Linked DNA regions of Saccharophagus degradans 2-40. The protein of the gene in region 1 interacts with the protein of each later gene in a pairwise test. Links are inferred from orthologs where the notes say so. Each region holds a gene or a part of one and is shown on either strand. Other genes may lie near its edges. The genes, in order: gyrA and gyrB.

What was found.
Region 2: the proteins of gyrA (region 1) and gyrB interact in binary tests that used the Escherichia coli proteins (3 or more experiments, as listed by UniProt). The link is inferred for Saccharophagus degradans 2-40 from one-to-one orthologs.

The regions. Positions count from the first base shown.
Region 1 is NC_007912.1:2,736,504-2,743,265, forward strand. Bases 2,911-6,144 are described here. They hold gyrA (DNA gyrase subunit A), read right to left. Parts: upstream 5,772-6,144; coding sequence 3,111-5,771; downstream 2,911-3,110. Other genes in these bases: pheA (prephenate dehydratase), read right to left, coding at 2,911-3,080; SDE_RS11265 (TRZ/ATZ family hydrolase), read left to right, coding at 6,048-6,144. In the rest of the region: SDE_RS11250 (bifunctional prephenate dehydrogenase/3-phosphoshikimate 1-carboxyvinyltransferase), read right to left, coding at 1-1,962; more of pheA, read right to left, coding at 1,959-2,910; more of SDE_RS11265, read left to right, coding at 6,145-6,762. UniProt on the Escherichia coli protein: A type II topoisomerase that negatively supercoils closed circular double-stranded (ds) DNA in an ATP-dependent manner to maintain chromosomes in an underwound state.
Region 2 is NC_007912.1:2,218-15,720, reverse strand. The notes cover bases 8,572-11,638. They hold gyrB (DNA topoisomerase (ATP-hydrolyzing) subunit B), read right to left. Parts: upstream 11,285-11,638; coding sequence 8,858-11,284; downstream 8,572-8,857. Other genes in these bases: recF (DNA replication/repair protein RecF), read right to left, coding at 11,321-11,638; SDE_RS00035 (GyrI-like domain-containing protein), read right to left, coding at 8,572-8,687. Outside these bases: glyQ (glycine--tRNA ligase subunit alpha), read left to right, coding at 1-144; glyS (glycine--tRNA ligase subunit beta), read left to right, coding at 141-2,213; SDE_RS00065 (lysophospholipid acyltransferase family protein), read left to right, coding at 2,327-3,049; SDE_RS00060 (DUF6524 family protein), read left to right, coding at 3,052-3,468; SDE_RS00055 (two-component system sensor histidine kinase NtrB), read left to right, coding at 3,521-4,960; SDE_RS00050 (RDD family protein), read right to left, coding at 5,031-5,546; SDE_RS00045 (DUF4870 domain-containing protein), read right to left, coding at 5,623-6,006; SDE_RS00040 (acetoacetate--CoA ligase), read right to left, coding at 6,057-7,997; more of SDE_RS00035, read right to left, coding at 8,214-8,571; more of recF, read right to left, coding at 11,639-12,424; dnaN (DNA polymerase III subunit beta), read right to left, coding at 12,473-13,503. UniProt on the Escherichia coli protein: DNA gyrase negatively supercoils closed circular double-stranded DNA in an ATP-dependent manner to maintain chromosomes in an underwound state.

The DNA.
Region 1 (6,762 bases):
TTCTTTTACACGTAACTCTTCGGCGCCAGTAATTACGGTAGTGCCTTCGGCGCAGGCCGCGGCCACCATTAGTGCTGGGAATTCATCAATTGCAAGCGGCACTTGAGATTCAGGCACTTCGATACCTTTGAGCGGTGCGTAGCGCAAGCGGATGTCCGCTACTGGCTCGCCGCCCACTTCGCGCTCATTACTTAGCTCAATATTCGCGCCCATAAGGTTTAGAATATTAATTACACCAATGCGCGTTGGGTTTATACCTACGTGGGTAAGCGTAATATCCGACCCAGGTGTAATTGCAGCGGCAACCAAAAAGAAGGTGGCAGAAGAAATGTCTGCAGGAATATCAATATCAGTAGCGGTAAGCTTGCCACCAGACTCAACCGTAATGGTGTCGCCAGTGCGCTGCACATCGTAACCAAAACCACGCAACATACGCTCTGTGTGATCACGTGTTGGCGCAGGCTCGGTTACGCTGGTTTTGCCTTCAGCGTACAAACCGGCTAACAACAAGCAAGATTTAACCTGTGCGCTCGCCATTGGCATATCGTAATTAATACCTTTAAGCGCTGCGCCGCCGTGAATTTTTAGCGGTGGACGGCCTTCGTTAGCTGTGGCAATTGAAGCGCCCATTTCAGCCAATGGCAAAGCAACGCGATTCATTGGTCGCTTTGTTAAAGATTCATCACCGGTAAGTTCAGATTCAAACTTTTGACCAGCCAAAATACCTGCCAGCAAACGCATTGAGGTACCAGAGTTACCAACATACAGCGGGCCACTTGGTGCCTGCAGACCGTGCAAACCAACACCGTGAACAGTCACACGACCATCTTCTGGCCCTTCTATTACTACGCCCATATCGCGGAAGGCTTGTAGAGTTGCAAGTGCGTCTTCGCCCTCTAAAAAGCCTTCTACATGTGTTACACCCTCGGCGAGCGAACCCAACATAATTGAGCGGTGAGAAATAGATTTATCACCAGGAACACGAATTGTGCCTTGTACGGTTCCGCCTGGGGCAACTTTATATACGATGTGGGAGTGAGCATTTTCTTGCATAGTTTTACTGTACGCCTGATGAGATAGCATGTTAGTAAACCGGTCGCGCGCTGCTTTTGCGCGTGTAAACACGCCGGTAATGTTAGTGGCGTCTTCCGCTTCGATCATGCCGCGCAACCGTGTTAGGTTCGCTACAAACATGTCGATGGCTGAAAGTACGGCCGGTTTGTTTGACAGCATAATATCGCGCCACATGGTTGCGTCGCTGGATGCTATCCGAGTGAAATCTCTAAAACCTCCCGCTGCATAGCGGAAGATATTTTCGTTTTGGTGGTCGTGCGCAAGTGTGTCGACGAGCGAAAAAGCAATCGCGTGTGGCAAATGACTAGTAGATGCAAGTACGGCATCGTGCTCGTCTACATCCATTTCAAGCACTTCGGCCTGAACGGCTTGCCACATTTTCGTTACGCGCTCTATGTGGTTGACACCATTACCTTTTAAGGGGGTAAGAATTATTCGGTGATCAACATAAAGCTCTGGGTCTGCCGCATCTACACCGCTTTTTTCGGACCCAGCAATTGGGTGGCCCAATACAACTTGGCTAGGTTCGCCGCCGTAAATAGCAACAACATCGTCGCGTACGCTGCCTTTCACACTGGCACCATCGGTAATGGTTACGGCTGGCGATAAACAGCTTTTTATTTCTGCTAAAACTTTTTTTACAGTAAGCGTGGGCACGGCAATAAAAACCACATCCCCTTCGCCGAGCTCGCCAGCTAGCTCACTTATTTGAGTTGTGGCTCTATCTACCACTCCATTTGCAACAGCACGCTCGCAAACTTCTGCTCTGCGCGCTACGCCAATTACTTCGCTACACACGCCGCGCTTTTTACAGGCAGCCGCTAAACTGCCACCAATAAGGCCTATACCAACTACAACTAATTTATTAATTACCAGTGCAGTGTTCAAAGTACGCCTTTAGGGTATGAGCCTAATATTTTCAGATCTGAGGCTCTGCGCCCCACTTCCTCTAGCACTTTTTTAGCAACTGGCTCGCTGGCATGGCCGGCAAAATCTATAAAAAACACGTAGTTCCACGCACCGGTTGGCGATGGACGAGTTTCTACGCGGGTTAAATCTATGCCGTGCTGATGGAATGGCTCTAGCAAATTGTGCAACGCACCCGGCTCGTTTTTCATAGACACAACAATAGAAGTTTTATCTTCGCCGCTTGCACCTACGCTTTCTGCACCAATAATTAAAAAGCGCGTGGAGTTATCTGGCTGGTCTTCAATATTTTGTGCGTGGCTAGTAAGGCCGTATAAATCTGCCGCCATAGCGCCTGCAATGGCAGCTGAATTCCACTCGCCTTTTATTCGGCGTGCTGCTTCTGCATTACTGCTTACCGCTATACGCTCTGCACGAGGGTAATGTGCATCTAACCATTTTCTGCATTGCGCCAAAGACTGCGCATGAGAATAAATGCGCGAAATATTTTGTACGTGTGTTACATCAGAAACTAACAGGTGGTGATGAATACGCAGTACAACTTCACCACAAATTTTTACGCTACTGCCTAAAAAGTTATCTAAGGTGTGCGTAACCACGCCTTCGGTGGAGTTTTCTACCGGCACTACACCATAGTGCGCAGCACCAGATGCTACTTCGCGGAAAACTTCATCAATAGCGGGCAAAGAAACAGCTTGAGCGGAATGACCGAAATGCTTAAGTGCGGCTTGCTGGGTATAGGTGCCTTCTGGCCCCAAGTAAGCCACTTTTACTGGTGCTTCTAAAGCCAAGCAAGCAGACATTATTTCGCGAAATAAACGGGCAAACTCTTCGTTAGACAACGGACCCTTGTTACGCGCCATAGCATTGCGCAATACCTGTGCTTCGCGCTCTGGGCGATAAAACTTTGGCTCGGTGATATTAGAAAAGCGTTTTTTTACATGGGCAACTTCTACCGCACAATTTGCGCGAGCACATATTAAGTCGCCAATCTGCTGATCTATATCGTCTATTTTTACGCGCAATTCACCAAGAAGCGCCGCTTCTTCTGCACTAATTGGCTCGGATTTATCACTCACTACTGCATAACTCCGTAAATTAGGTGACGACTATGCGTCGTCACCAGTTGCGTCTTCGTCTGCGCCACTCACATCGGGAGCGTTCACATTCGCTTCGTTAGCATCTGCTGTATTTTCTACCACTGCAGATTCTTCGCCGCCTTCAACGGCTTCTGGCACAGGTGGCTCATCTATTCGCTCTAGGCCAACAATATGTTCGCCCTCTTTAACGCGAATTAAGCGAACACCCTGAGTGTTTCTGCCAGATAACGATACTTCGTCTGCACGTGTTCTAACCAAGGTACCCTGGTTAGAAATAAGCATAATTTCATCGCCTTCAAATACCTGAGTAGCACCAACCAAACAGCCGTTACGCTCAGACATCTGCATAGCAATTACGCCTTGCGAACCGCGGCCTTTTGCGGGGTATTCTGTAACTTCGGTACGCTTACCAAAGCCGTTTTCACTTACAGTAAGTACTTTACCGCCTTCTTCCGGCACAACCATGGCTATTACACTTACGTCGTCGGCCATGCGCACACCGCGTACACCGCGTGAAACTCGGCCCATAGAGCGAACATTTTCTTCGCTAAAGCGTGCAGCTTTACCAGCAGAAGTAAGCAAAATAATATCTTTTGTGCCGTCTGTAATTGCGGTGCCTACCAAGTGGTCGCCTTCAACCAAATCGATAGCACGTAAACCAACGCTACGTGGACGAGCAAATTGCGACAATGGTGTTTTCTTCACTGTGCCGTCTGCTGTCGCCATAAAGATAAAGTGATCGTCGTCGAACTCACGCACAGGCAGTATGCTAGTAATGCGTTCGCCCTCTTCTAGCGGCAATAAATTCACAACAGGTCGACCACGAGATTGACGACCAGCAACGGGTATTTGGTATACCTTTAGCCAGAACACTTTACCTACGCTGGTAAAGCACAATAAGTAATCATGAGTATTAGCAATTAATAGATGCTCTACGAAATCTTCATCTTTAACCGAGGTAGCCGCCTTACCCATGCCGCCGCGACGTTGCGCTTGGTATGCATCTAACGGCTGGCTCTTAGCATAGCCACCGTGCGAAATAGTCACTACGCGATCTTCTTCGCTGATGAGATCTTCGTGGGTAAGATCGGTCATGCTTTGCTGAATAACAGTACGACGCTCATCGCCGTAATCGTTATAAATAACTTCAAGCTCTTCACGAATTACGTTCATCAAACGCTCAGGGTTACCTAAAATTTCTAAGTAGCCTGCAATTTGAATTAATTTCTCTTCGTATTCAGCAAGTAATTTATCGTGCTCCATACCCGTTAAACGGTGGAGACGTAAATCTAGAATGGCTTGAACCTGAACCGGCGATAAGTAGTAGCTGCCATCTTCACGTAAACCAAATTCTTCTGGTAAGCCATCTGGGCGACAAGCGTTTTCGCCAGCGCGATCAAGGAATTCACTTACCGCACCTACTGGCCAGCCGCGAGCAAGCATGGCGTCGCGCGCATCGGCAGGGGTTGGCGAAGACTTAATTAAAGTAATTACTTCGTCGATATTGGCAATAGCTACAGCTTGGCCTTCTAACACATGGCCGCGCTCACGCGCCTTGCGCAACAAGTAAACCGTACGGCGTGTAACTACTTCGCGACGGTGTTTAACAAAGTATTCAAGCAACTCTTTTAGGTTTAATAGCTTGGGCTGATCATCCACCAGCGCAACGATATTAATACCGAATACGTTTTGTAGCTGTGTTTGAGCATACAAGTTGTTAAGTACAACTTCGCCCATCTCACCGCGTTTAATTTCTACAACTACGCGCAAGCCGTCTTTATCGGACTCGTCGCGAATTTCTGAAATGCCTTCTATTTTCTTTTCTTTTACCAGCTCGGCGATTTTTTCGATTAATCTCGCTTTGTTTACCTGGTAAGGGATTTCATTAATAACAATGGTTTCGCGGCCGGTTTTTTCGTTGGTTTCTACTTCGGCTTGCGCGCGAACATAGATACGACCACGACCAGTGCGGTATGCCTGCAAAATACCTGCACGGCCATTAATAATGGCACCCGTTGGGAAATCTGGACCAGGAATATGCTCCATTAACTCATCGATAGTAATTTCTGGGTTATCGATAAGCGCCAAACAACCTTTAATCACTTCGCGCAAGTTGTGCGGCGGAATGTTAGTTGCCATACCTACAGCAATACCGGACGAGCCGTTTACTAGTAAGTTGGGCACGCGGGTTGGCAATACGGCGGGAATAAGCTCTGTGCCATCGTAGTTGGGCACAAAATCGACGGTTTCTTTATCTAGGTCGGCAAGCAGTTCGTGCGAAATTTTGGCCATACGGATTTCCGTATAACGCATTGCCGCGGCGCTGTCGCCATCGATCGAACCGAAGTTACCCTGCCCGTCTACCAGCATATAACGCAACGAGAAAGGCTGCGCCATACGTACAATTGTGTCGTATACAGCGGAATCACCATGCGGGTGATATTTACCGATTACGTCACCTACCACACGGGCAGATTTTTTATAGGCTTTATTCCAGTCGTTATTCAATTCGCTCATTGCGAATAATACGCGGCGATGCACGGGTTTTAAGCCGTCTCGCACATCTGGAAGCGCACGCCCTACGATTACACTCATTGCGTAATCGAGGTAAGACTTTTTCAGTTCGTCTTCAATCGTGACAGGAAGGATTTCTTTAGCTATATCACCCATGTTTCTTGTTCCACCGATCAGGTGCGCGCACAAAAATGCGTGCAATCCTTATTGTTGTATTTTGGATGGAGTCGGGAACCCCCGAAAGGCGGCGATGATAGCATAAAAACGCCTCTCAAAGCACTATGAGCGCGTTTAGCCAAAATATTAGCTTGGGTAAGGGTTTCGTACAGCTGATCACACAGCGTAGTTTAAGGGGTATACTGAGCAGCACCGTTTAAAACGGCGCCCATAAACGCGCCTTTTCACTCACTTTTCAGTCAATTCGATTACGCCATGACCAACAAAACACCTGCCGACCTTATTGTAAGCGCCCGCTGGATATTGCCAGTTCGCCCAACAGGCCGCCTATATGAGCACTGCGCATTAGTAATACGAGATGGCAACATTATTGAAATTGTGCCAACTAGCGGTATAGACAGCCAATTTGACTACCAAGAGCACATCGATTTGCCCAATCAGCTACTTATGCCAGGGCTTATTAATATGCACGGGCATGCAGCCATGAGCTTGTTTAGGGGTTTGGCAGACGACTTACCGCTTATGGAGTGGCTGCAAGATCACATTTGGCCTGCTGAAGGTGAATGGGTAGACGAACAATTTGTGCTCGACGGTACTCAGCTAGCCATGGCCGAAATGCTATTAAGTGGCACCACTTGCTTCTCAGATATGTACTTTTACCCCGAAGCTGCTGCCGGCGCAGCCTTTGAAGCGGGTATGCGCGCCCAAATTAACTTTCCTATACTCGACTTTCCCACCCAATGGGGAAGCGGCCCCGAAGATTACATTCACAAAGGCCTAAAACTGCACGATAACTATCGCTCTGTAGATCTTATCAACATTGGCTTTGGCCCACATGCGCCTTACACAGTGTCTGATGAGCCTTTAAAGCGAATAGCGGTTTTAGCAGAAGAGCTGCAAGCCCCTATTCAAATACATATGCACGAAACCGCGCAAGAAGTAAGCGACTCGATAGCTAATTTTGGGGTGC
Region 2 (13,503 bases), 2.7 Mb from region 1 along the record:
ATTTTGCGCGTGCGCACCTTGGCCCGCGATGTTGCCCAAGCTTATTTCGATGCCCGCCTAAAACTTGGCTTCCCGTTAGCAGACCCAAAACTGCGCGACGAAGTAATAGCCCGAGTGGAAGCTGAGATGGAGAAAAAAGCATGAGTTATGAATTTTTAGTAGAACTTGGCACCGAAGAGCTGCCACCTACGGCATTAAAAACCTTATCTAACGCGTTTACCCAAGGTATTTGCAACGGTTTAGATAGCGCCAAACTAAGCTATAGCGCAGTAGAAAGCTACGCTACCCCTCGCCGCTTGGCTGTATGGGTAAAAGATTTAGCGCAAAGCACACCAGTAGAAGATTTAAAAGTTTGGGGCCCACCCGCCGCTATAGCCTTTAAAGATGGCGCCCCCACCAAAGCTGCCGAAGCCTTTGCCAAGAAAAACGGCGTCGAAGTTAGCGAACTTGCTACCGAAAATGACGGAAAAGCGGATAAGTTGGTAGTAAATGCTAAAGCTGGTGGTGAAGCTGCAGCCGACTTACTAGAAGGTATTGTTAATGCATCCCTAGCGGCCTTGCCCATTAGCAAGCGCATGCGCTGGGGCGCCAGCCGAGCGGAATTTGTTCGCCCTGTGCACTGGGCTATTATGTTGCTAAACGACGATGTTTTACCTGCAACCTTGCTAGGTAAAGCAACAGGCAACGTTACCCGCGGCCATCGCTTTCACGCCAACACCGACATTACTATTCAAAATGCACAAAGCTACGCCAGCACTTTGTTAGAGCAAGGTAAGGTAGTGGCCAGCTTTGAAGACCGCCGCGCAACCATCGCCAAACAAGTTGCCGAGCAAGCTAAAAGCCTAGGGGGCGAAGCGGTAATTAGCGACGACCTATTAGACGAAGTAAGCGCATTGGTTGAATGGCCGGTTGCACTTGGTGGTCGTTTTGACGAATCGTTTTTATCGGTACCCGCCGAAGCACTTATTTCTTCAATGAAAGAGCACCAAAAGTACTTCCACGTAGTAGATAGCAAAGGCGCATTGTTGCCTTACTTTATTACTGTATCCAATATTGAAAGTACCGACCCTGCGCAGGTTATTGACGGCAACGAGCGCGTTATTCGCCCGCGCTTAGCCGACGCCGCCTTCTTTTTTGAAACCGATAAGAAAAGCAGCTTAGAAGCTCGTCGCGAAAAGCTTAAGTCGGTAGTGTTCCAAGCGAAGTTAGGTACCATTTACGACAAAACTCAACGCATTACCGGTTTATCGCAGCATATCGCCGACAAGTTATCTATTGATGCAAGCAATGCGGTGCGTGCTGCGCAACTGTGTAAATCTGACCTTGTAAGCAATATGGTGTACGAGTTCCCAGAGATGCAGGGCATTGCAGGTTACAGTTACGCACTGAACGACGGCGAAAACGAAACTGTTGCGCAGGCAATTGTTGAACAATATATGCCTAAATTTGCGGGCGATACTCTGCCAGCTAGCGACGAAGGCACCATTGTAGCCTTAGCAGACAGGTTAGATACCATTACCGGTATTTTCGGCATTGGCCAAACGCCTACAGGCTCCAAAGATCCTTTCGCCCTGCGCCGTGCATCTCTGGGTGCGTTGCGCTTGCTGGTAGAAAAGGGTTACGAGCTGGACTTACGTGATTTAATTACTCAAGCCGCCGGCCAATTTAGCGACCTGCCTAAAGCAGACTCAGTAGTAGAAGATGTATTGGCATACATGCTTGAGCGCTTCAAAGCTTGGTACGAAGAAGCCAATATTCCTTCTGAAGTATTCCAAGCAGTAAGTGCAAAACAGCTTTCTACGCCGTTAGATATTAACAATCGTGTTTACGCTGTTAATAGCTTCTACTCATTGCCGCAAGCTGCTGCACTGGCTTCGGCCAACAAGCGTGTGTCGAATATTTTGGCCAAAAACGATGCTGAAGTAGCCGGTGAAGTAGATGCAGCATTACTTACCGAAGCCGCCGAAATTGCCTTGGCCAAGCAAGTGCAAAAAATGCAAACTGCGGTTACCCCGCTGTTAGCCGAGCGCAACTACGAGCAAGCCCTAACAACATTGGCAGGCTTGCGCGAAGCAGTAGATAGCTTTTTTGACGATGTAATGGTGATGACCGACGACCTAGCCGTAAGAAATAACCGCTTAGCGCTGCTAAGCAAACTGCGTGAACTGTTTTTACACGTAGCAGATATTTCTTTGTTAGCGGTTAAAGCGTAATTAGTAAATACAGTGGTAGGCCCTGTGGCTTGCCACTTATTTTATTGATTGATTTTTAGTAGCAGCAAGTACGCTTCCCATTTAGCTGTGGTTGTATAAAGGATTGCATTATTTTGTCTTCTGTTCGCAATACTGTTTTCACAATTGTTTATGCGCTTAGCGTTATATTTTACGGCACACTTTCGTTAACGCTTTATGTGTTACCTACGCGTGCAAGGCACAAAATTATATCCACTTGGACAAACTTTATTATTTGGTGGCTAAAAATTAGCTGCAATATAAACCACAAACTAGTGGGTGCAGAGAATATAAAAAACCTCCAATCGCCTGTAGTGGTTATGTCTAAACACCAAAGCGCATGGGAAACGTTTTTTCTGCAAACAATTTTTTGGCCGTCTTCAACCATATTAAAAAAGGAGCTAGTAAAAATACCTTTTTTTGGTTGGGGTTTATTGGGTTTGAACCCAATACCTATAGATAGAAGCAACCCGCGCGAGGCACTCAAGCAAGTAAAAGCCGGTGGCTTAAAGCGCATAGAAGACGGCTATAACTTAATTATTTTTCCTGAAGGTACACGCTTGGCACCGGGCGAGCGCAAGAAATATGCGCGCAGTGGTGCAGATATTGCGGTGGCCTGCGGCGCCGATGTGATTCCGGTTGCGCACAATGCTGGCACCTGTTGGCCAGCCCGCAAAAAAGGCAAAATAGCCGGCATGATAGATATTCACATAGGCCAACCTATTTCTACTGCCGGCAAAACCAGTAAACAAGTAATAGACGAAGTGGAAAACTGGATTGAATCCACCATGGAAACCTTACCGTTAAAGCAGGCTTAACTATGCAAAAATTTACTTGGAGTGGCTTCGGGTTACGCTTCTTATTCGCCTTGGTATTGGTGTTAGCCACCTATAACCCTACCGGCTATTCCTACGCACATTGGTTCGGTAATTTATTTCCATCTATTACAGCCGCCGTGGCACTGTGCGGCATAGTACTTACCATAGGCTGGGTAGTTTATGTGCGCGCAACACTTCGTTCACTCGGCCCCATTGGCCTTGGCTTAACCGGCGCCTTGTTTGGGTGCCTTATATGGCTATTTATAGATTTAGGCTGGCTATCGCTTGAAAATATATCGGTCATTACTTGGTTAATACTAATAGTGCTGGCTGCTATTTTGGCATTAGGCATGTCTTGGTCCCATGTGCGCAGGCGCTTATCGGGCCAAGTAGATACGGATGATCTAGACGATAATTAATCCACCTAGGCGTTAGCTCCTATTTTTACTGCATACAAGATGTAAAAAATTTATGAAGAAGTATTTGTTTATAGCAAGCCAGTTATTTTTATTTACCTACGCTTGCCAAGCGCATGCGGGGTTTATGCATTATTTTAAAAACCCCGATGGCTCTACTAAGTGGCAACACATTGCCAACTTTTCGAGCAGCGTTTTAATTTTATTATTGTTAATTACCGCTATATTTTTGTTCTTTAGCGTACGCCGCGCCCACAAAGCTAACAAAGAACTTAAATTAATACGCGACGATTTAGAGCAGCGTGTAATAGAGCGTACAGCAACCTTAGACGAATCTAACCGCCTATTGCAACGCGCCAACCAAATGCTAGAAGGCGAAATAAGCCAGCACAAAGAAACCACTGCGCTTTTACAATCGTCTGAGGCTTACACCAAAAGCATTTTAGACTCTATGCCGCTAATGCTTATTGGACTGAATAAAGACCTGGGTGTAACCCAGTGGAACAACTGGGCAGAAAAGTCCACCGGTATACCAGCAGATAAAGTTGTAGGCAAATACCTTTGGGACGCTTACCCCACCATTACCCTTACACCCGATCAAATTAACGAGGTGTTAGAAAAAGGTGAAACCGTCACCATCAAACACAGCCAACGCGGCCAGTATTATTTCGATATTACTATTTATGCCCTTAAAGGCCATCGCGAAACAGGCCTTGTGGTACTGGTCGACGATGTAACCCAACAGAGCAAAGCCGAGAATTTGCTAATTCAACGCGATAAGTTTTCTGCAATGGGTGAACTTGCAGCCGCCATGGCGCACGACATTAATATACCGTTGCGTGCCATTGTGCGCGATATTCACGAGTTGCGTGAAAATATTAGTGGCGAAGAAATTAGCCCGCGCACACTTACGCGCTGGTTAGACGACGCTAAAGAAAACAGCCGTCAAGCGTCGGCCATTATTAGCCACCTGCTTGAATTCTCGAACAGCGAAAGCCAAGAGAAGCAGCTTACTTCTATACCTAATATTATTGATCACTCGGTATTAATTGCAGGCTCTATGTTCTCCGATACCGATGGCCTGAAGTTTAAAGATATTCAAATAGAACGCAATTACGCTAGTGACCTACCCCAAGTACCTTGCCATATTTCAGAACTGCAACAGGTATTTTTAAGTTTGCTGCGCCACGCCTGTTACTCGTTGGTTAAATCACCCAAGAAGAGCGAAAAGCCGAGCATCAATATTTCGGTAAGTGAATTCTACGATTCCATGTGGATAAAAATTCAACACAATGGCCGTGGCTTAACAAGCGACGAGCAAATGACCATATTCGAGCCCTTCTACCAGAACGAAGCTATCTCGAATGGTTGTGACTTAGAAAATCGTTTGTCGTTTTCTTATTTTATTATTACCGAGCACCATCACGGGCAAATGGCTGTTACGTCCGATGAGAATGTAGGCAGCACGTTCCATATTCAATTATTGCTGCGTTAAAAATTACAGAACAAAAAAAGCCCGCATTAGGTATGTAGCCTATGCGGGCTTTTTTATGGCTGTGTGGTTATTAATCTTGCTGTACTTTAATAACTATGGTGTTGGCAATTAAATCGTGCACACACTGTTTGCTCTTACCAAAAATAAATAGCACATCTACAATGCTCATCCATGGGCCAATAAACGGCACTATAGACGCTACCTGAACAGGCAACACCCGAAAGCTCATTACTTTACCCAAGGGCAATATCTCATGGGTACTCGCACTTACTATTTTAGTACCCAACAGTTTTTTACCTATAGTTTGGCCGTTGGTATAAAGAAAGTAGCCGTTTAGGCAAACAAAAATAAGCAAACCAATTGCGGTTAGGGTAAGCGTTAGCAAAAAGGTAGGCTTCTCGCCACTTATAATGGTTTCCCATACTCCTAGCACAATCATCACAGGAATATATACCGCCATAAAAGCAATGCTATCTACTATTGCACCGCCCAGCCTATACCAGCGCCCAGCAAGCTCAATTTCACTAACATTATTTTCATCTAACAATTTAGATTCAGGCGCTTTATAAATATCATTATCAGACATTACTGTTTCCGTTTTTAATTTATTTTAGATATAAAAAAGCCCGAATTAATCCGGGCTTTTTGCAAACTTAGAATTGTTACACTTTAAAAAATTTGATGCTAATTGGGTAGGGCCAAAGCTCGCCATTGTTTGCTTTAATAGCGCCAATAACAATAAACACCAAGCTAGTAATACACACACCAATTAAAAGCGGTATACCAATTACTAGAGCAATTAGCATAAAGGCTACAACGCAGTAAATAGTAGAACTAATTACCCAGTTCAACACTACTTTACCGTGTTTATTAATATTCTCGCTTTGGTCTTTATTGGTTGCCCACATAACAATCGGTAAAATTAGGCCGCCGAATGGAATAATAAAGCCAGTAAGCTGAGATAAATGCATCAACATTATAAATACGTTTTCTTCCATACCCCACGGTTTAAATTCTGAATTCGACGATGTTGGTAACTCGCTCATAGGTCACTCCCTGTTGTTTAGCGTTAATGTACTAGCAGGTTTTGCACCTGCTAGCGGTACAGCTCATATTCGCTTAAACACTCTGGGTTGGCAATAGCGTCTATATTAGTTATTTCTTTTCCGTTAACTATTCGACTTACCGCTAACTCCATCTTCTTACCTGAGCGCGTGTAAGGAATATCCACCACGCTTATTACCCGCTTAGGTACATGCCTTGGCGTGGTGTTTTGTTTAATACGCTGCTTAATCTCAGTTATTCGCCCGTCAGTAAGGGTCTGGTTTGGCATGGGCTTAACAAATAGGTATAAATCAACATCGCCGTCCACTTGCTTACCTATGCACACAGTATCCTGTATGTAATCAAAGCTTTCGGTTTGACGGTATATTTCACTGGTACCTATGCGCACCCCGCCAGGGTTTAGGGTGGCATCACTGCGGCCGTAGATAACCGCCCCGCCGTGTTCGGTTATGGCAATAAAGTCTCCGTGATACCACACGTTCGCAACTTGGTTAAAGTATGCATTATTTATTTTCTGGTTGTCGGCGTCGTTTAAAAAACCGAGCGGCCTAGAGGGAAAGCTCTGCCGGCAAATTAACTCACCCTCTTTACCGCGCTCTACTCTAGCACCATTTTCATCCACGCAATCTACCGCCATACCCAAGCCTGCGCACTGCAACTCACCTTTATACACAGGTAGCAAAGGGTTACCTAAAAAGAAGCAGCCCAAAATATCAGTGCCGCCCGAAATGCTCGCCAGTGCTACATCTTGCTTTATATGTTGGTAAACAAAGTCGTATTGCTCGGGCAATAAGGGTGAGCCGGTAGAAAGTATTGATTCTAAGCTCGCTAAATTTAGCGTTTTTAGCCCGTCTGTTTCGCCTTCTAAAGCTTTAAGAAACTTTGGCGAGGTACCAAAAATATTGATATTAAGTTTATCTATTAAGGCACAGTAATCGATTATAGTCGGCTTGGTTGGGCTACCTTCGTATAGGGTAACGGTGCCGCCAAAAAATAAGCCGCTAACCAGCCAGTTCCACATCATCCAACCGCAGGTAGTAAAGAAGAATAGATTCTTTTGTTCGGTCACATCTGCGTGCAAACCCAGCTCTTTAATATGCTGCAACAACACACCGCCCACCGTATGCACAATGCATTTAGGCTGGCCAGTGGTGCCCGACGAATACATTATGTAGAGCGGGTCTGCGAATTTTCGCTTCACGTATTTAGGCGTTTCACACTCGCTAGTGGTGTTTACAACCTGTTGCCACATTTGAGCATTGGGAATCGCAGCTAAGGCCGCGTCTTGATCGGCATCGTTTAAAAAGTCGACCAATATCACTTTTTTGATGCTTTTTACTTTTTTAACGATGTTCGCTATTTTTTGCGTTAAATCGAATCTTTTACCGTTATATTGGTAGGCTAGCGCCGCGATTAAAACTTTGGGCTCCGATTGCCCAAAACGGTCTATAACGCCCTCTTCACCGAAGTCGCAACTCGTTGATGTAAACACACCACCCAGCCCTGTTGCGGCCAGCATACTTATGGTTGTGGCCGGTATATTGGGCATATAACAGGCCAGCACGTCATCTTCTTTAATGCTATCGGCAATACCTGCCTGCAAAGCAGCAACACTTTTGCGAAGGTCGGCATAGGTAATACTTTGTACCTCGCCCGACTCTAAAATACCGTATAGCGCGCGCTGTTGTGGTTTGCCCTTATGTAACAGGTTTTCGGCAAAGTTAAGCTCAACATTGGGGAACCAACCATATTCACTAAAGCCCCAATCTGTATTGGCGGGCAGTAAAGAACCGCTGTATTGCACATCGAAGAAGTCGAACAGGCTAGTCCAAAACTCGGCAGCACGCTCCACCGAAAACCGATGTAGTTCTGGGTAGGTTTCTATTCCTAGAGAGTAGCGAGAATTTAAGTATTGAATATACGCCGACATGGTACATGCCGCTTTGCGCTCTTCGCTGGGTTGCCAAAGCACGGGGACCTCCTAACAATGTGGCCACAAATAAAGGTTTATTACAGGCACTAAACACGGAGAAACTTATTAAATTTGCGAGCAGCAAGGCGAAAGACTACAAAAACACCGTTGCTGCACTGCAGTATAAACCCAGATTATTCGCTTTGGCTAGATGGCTGCATATTTATCTTTGCCGGTTTCAAACTAGAGCCAACACCTTTAAATATGCGTAAGTTGTTAGCTGTGAGAAATAGGGATAAATAGATCTGTCTCCCATTTAGTCTCATTTAAAGTAGTCTCTGGCCCCACGCGATAGATTTCCCGAAATAGTTGCTTGCGGGTTTGCTGCGGGTACCTAGCTTTATACTCGGCACCGAAAGCAGTCCACGCCTCGTAAAGCCCCGTGTATGGGCCAATATGGGTTGTTTTAAATGCACTTACCGCGGGCAAGTCAATGGTTCTTACCTTTCCAACTGGTGCTAAATCATCGGCTATTGGAAAACCAACTTCAAAATCAAAATGCGTATCAAACACCGAAAGATGGTAGGCGAACATTGGGCCAACAGGCGACAAGCCTGCATTAGTAATAGCACCTAACACCGCATTCACAGCCGGCCCCATTTCTTCACTTACATCGCTTCTGGGGATAGTTAAATGCAGAGCGGCTGCCTTGATGCTAGGTAAACCTACTAACTCGTATTTATTACTCATATCTCTCACTCGGTTCTCGTTTTGCGGTAGATATTGGCAGTGTTGCTGTTATTACTAACGATAACTTAGCAGTTATATTTGCTTAGTGATTTTTTATTGGGGCAATAAAAAGCCCGCTTAGCGGGCTTTAGTTTTTATATCATCTATTAAAAATTACTTTCTAATAGTTTTTACACATCCAAGTTAGCAACAGAAAGCGCGTTCGTTTCAATAAATTCGCGACGCGGCTCTACGTTATCGCCCATTAGGCAGGTAAAGATTTGGTCGGCGCCGATGGCGTCTTCTACTGTTACTTGTAGCATGCGGCGAGTTTCTGGGTCCATGGTGGTTTCCCATAGCTGCTCGGGGTTCATCTCACCCAACCCTTTGTAGCGCTGAATACCGTAGCCTTTTTTGGATTCGGCCATAATCCAATCTAATGCTTCTTTAAATGTGCTAACTGGTTGCTTGCGCTCGCCTTTGGCAACGTAAGCACCCTCTTCGATTAAGCCGCTAAGGGTTTCGCCCAGTTTATGCATGCTTTTGTAATCTTCAGAGCCGAATAAATCTTCATTTAAACGGGTTTTATGGCCAACGCCGTGCGCAACAATAGTTAGCTCTGGAATAAAGGTGTGGCGCTCTTTGTTTTCGATGGTGTTAACAACGTAGCGGTGTGTTTTAGAGGCTGCGTTTAGCACTTCTAGTTTGGCAGTGAGTAGCTCGCACCACGCATCTACCGCTGCTTTGTCGGTAAGTGACTCTTTGTTTAGCGCGGGTAAGTAGATCATTTCTTCTAACACGTGATCTGGGTACAAGCGCGATAGCTTTTCGATGGTGCTCATCACTTTACGGTATTCAATAACCAGTGCTTCTAACTGGGCACCAGATAGCGGTGGCGCTTCTGCAGATACATGTAATGCAGAGGTTTCCATAGCTGCGTTAGTTAAGAATTGGGTTAACGCATCATCGTCTTTTAAGTATTGCTCTTGCTTGCCTTTGGCAATTTTATACAGCGGTGGTTGCGCAATATAAACATGGCCGCGTTCAATAAGCTCACGCATTTGACGGAAGAAGAAGGTAAGTAACAGTGTGCGGATGTGCGAACCATCCACGTCAGCATCCGTCATGATAATAATGCTGTGGTAACGCAGTTTTTCTGGGTTAAATTCTTGCGCACCAATACCACAACCGAGTGCTGTAATAAGGGTACCCACCTCTTGCGAGGATAGCATTTTGTCAAAACGGGCTTTTTCTACGTTAAGAATCTTACCTTTAAGCGGCAAAATAGCTTGTGTGCGACGGTCTCGGCCTTGTTTGGCGGAACCGCCTGCCGAGTCACCCTCCACTAGGTAAATTTCAGAAAGTGCTGGGTCTTTCTCTTGGCAATCGGCCAGTTTACCTGGCAGGCCTGCTATATCCAGTGCGCCTTTACGACGGGTCATTTCGCGCGCTTTACGGGCAGCTTCACGTGCGCGTGCAGCTTCCATCATTTTGCCCACAATTTGCTTCGCTTCTTGCGGGTTTTCTAGCAGGTATTCGCTAAACGATTTACTTAGCTCTTGCTCTACTGCTGTTTTAACTTCAGACGATACGAGTTTGTCTTTGGTTTGCGAAGAGAATTTAGGGTCTGGTACTTTTACAGAGATAATCGCCGTTAAGCCTTCACGGGCGTCGTCACCAGTGGTATTTACCTTCTCTTTCTTTAGCAGGCCTTCAGATTCTATGTAGCTGTTTAGGTTACGCGTTAATGCAGCACGGAAACCCGCTAAGTGAGTACCACCATCGCGCTGTGGAATGTTGTTGGTGTAACAGAATATGTTTTCTTGGAAGCTGTCGTTCCACTGTAGTGCTACTTCTACACCTACACCGTCTTCTTCGCGGAAGGTAGAGAAATGAATAACTTTGTTTATTGGGTTTTTATTCTGGTTTAAGTAACCAACAAAGGCCTTCAATCCACCTTCGTATTCAAATACATCTTCTTTACCGCTGCGCTCATCAATTAACACAATGCGCACGCCAGAGTTCAAGAACGATAGCTCACGTAGGCGCTTACCTAGTTGATCGAAGTGGAATTCGATATTGGTAAAGGTTTCTGCAGAGGGTTTGAAATGAACTTGGGTACCAGATACTTCCGTCTCTCCTATAACTGTAAGCGGTGCTTGAGGAACACCGTGGTGATATACCTGCTCAAATACTTGGCCACCACGACGAATAGTAAGCGTTAATACTTCAGATAGTGCGTTAACAACCGATACACCCACACCGTGCAAGCCGCCGGAAACCTTGTAGGTATTGTCATCAAACTTACCGCCTGCGTGCAGTACAGTCATAATTACTTCTGCTGCAGACACACCCTCTTCGTGCATTTCGGTAGGAATACCACGGCCGTTGTCCGACACGGTTACCGATTCATTAGGGTGAATTACAACTTTAATCTCGTTACAGTGGCCAGCCAAAGCTTCGTCGATGGAGTTATCTACAATCTCAAACACCATGTGGTGCAAGCCAGTACCGTCGTCGGTATCGCCAATATACATACCTGGGCGCTTGCGTACTGCATCTAAACCTTTAAGTACCTTAATACTGGAGGAGTCGTAATTGCGTTGTTCTTCACTCATATTATTTTCCTAAAACCTACATCACTGTGGGTAATATTATTGAGAAACCGTTACTTCACCTTGTTTCACGTGAAACATTTTTATTGCTTCGTTCTTTTGTAGGGGCCATACAGACGCTAACTTATTCGCGTCCACCCCTGTAACAAATACCTGCGCACCTAAATTACTTAGCCAGCCACTGAGTATAGCTATATGATTTGCATCCAACTCGGAAGGCATATCATCTAACAGGAACACCGGCGTGCGCCCTATTTGTGTTTTGTAAACTTGCGCTTCTGCTATATGCAAAGCGTTAATTACTGCCTTCTGCTGGCCGCGAGATAAAACCTCTACTGCAGGCGAGCCATTAGCTGTAATTTTTAAATCAGATTTATGCGGGCCTAAGATGGTGTAGCCTAGTTTTCTATCACGCGCGAAAGCCTGCTCTAACTGTTTTGGAAAGCTTAGCTCCCCCTCTTTCCAACCCGGCTGATAAGCCAACGTTAAATCTACGTTATCCGCAAACTTACACTCACCCATAAGCGCTTTAAACGCCTGAATAAGCGGTGTTATACACTCAACACGGCATTCATCTATGGTAGCCGCCAACCCTGCGATTTGCTCATCCCAGGGGCGTAGGTCGGAATAGGCTATTTTATCATGTCGCAGCAAACTATTCCGTTGTTTTACACATTTAACGTAGTTTGCCCAAGCTGTTTTGAATTCATGTTTCACGTGAAACACTAACCAATCAAAGAACTTGCGCCTAGCTTTAGAGCCACCCTCTAACAAAGCAAAGGTATGGGCATCTATTATCTGAACAGGTAAGTTGGTGGCGAGCTGAGCGGATGACTTTGCACTTAAACCATCCAACTTAGCTGTGCTCTTGCCAGACCACTCGCGTTGCACACCTACCTTAAATGCGTCACTACCTTCTACCGTGGCAAACACAGTAAATGCTGTAGTTGTGTCTTGAATCAGACGTCTGTACTTGTGGGTACGAAAGGATCGACAGTGAGCAAGTACGCTTATAGCTTCTAACAGACTGGTTTTACCCGAGCCATTTTCACCGTAAACAAGGTTGAGCGTTGGGCTTGGTGTTATATCTACCAAGCCCAAATTGCGAAACTGCTGTACTTTTAAGTTCGAGAGATGGGGCACTAAAGCGGCCTAAGAACTAAAGGGAGGAAAATAACCTATCGGAATAGGTTATAGACGCATTGGCATTACTACATATACAGAGTCGGCGTTTTCTGGCTCTTCTAGCAAAGCACTGCTATTAGAATCAGAAAGCGTCATTTTAATCTTGTCTGTATCTAGTACGTTGGTTACATCTTGTAGGTAGCTAACGTTAAAACCTACCTCAATTGAGTCACCTTCATACTCTACGGCTACTTGATCCTCAGCTTCTTCTTGCTCTGGGTTGTTAGCAATAATAGTAAGCTGGCCAGTTTCTAATAGAAGACGCACACCGCGGTATTTCTCGTTAGAAAGAATAGCTGTACGGGCAAATGCTTGTTTTAGTACAGCGCGCTCACCCAATACAATCTTGTCCCCACCCTTAGGTAATACGCGCTCGTAATCTGGGAACTTGCCGTCTACAAGCTTGGAGGTAAAGGTGTATTCAGTAGTGGTAGCACGAATATGGTTAGGGCCCATAGTTAGCTCAACATTTTCTTCTGAATCGTTAAGCAAGCGCGACAATTCAATAACACCCTTACGCGGCAAAATTGCCTGTACTGGCTCTGCTACATCTATATTGATTGGGCGAGTACACATGGCTAATCGGTGGCCATCGGTAGACACTACACGTAAAGCTCCTGCTCGCACTTCCCACAACATACCATTTAAGTAGTAACGAACATCTTGCTGCGCCATAGCAAACGCAGTGCGATCAATAAGGCGCTTAACCTCTTTTTGCTCGCAGCTAAAGTTAATATCGTTGCTGCCCTGCTCTACCGCTGGGAATTCATTGGCAGATAAAGATGAAAGCGTAAAACGACTGCGGCCACTTTTTACAGTAACTTTCTGATCATCAAGCGTAAACTCAATAACTGAACCGTCTGGTAGTGCACGACATATATCTAGGAACTTCTTAGCGGGTACAGTAATTTCGCCTTCGCTAATTGCCTGATCGACAGTTACGCGGCCCACAATCTCTACCTCAAGGTCTGTACCTGTAAGCGACAACTGCTCGCCTTCTAATACAATCAATACGTTTGCCAACACGGGCAATGTTT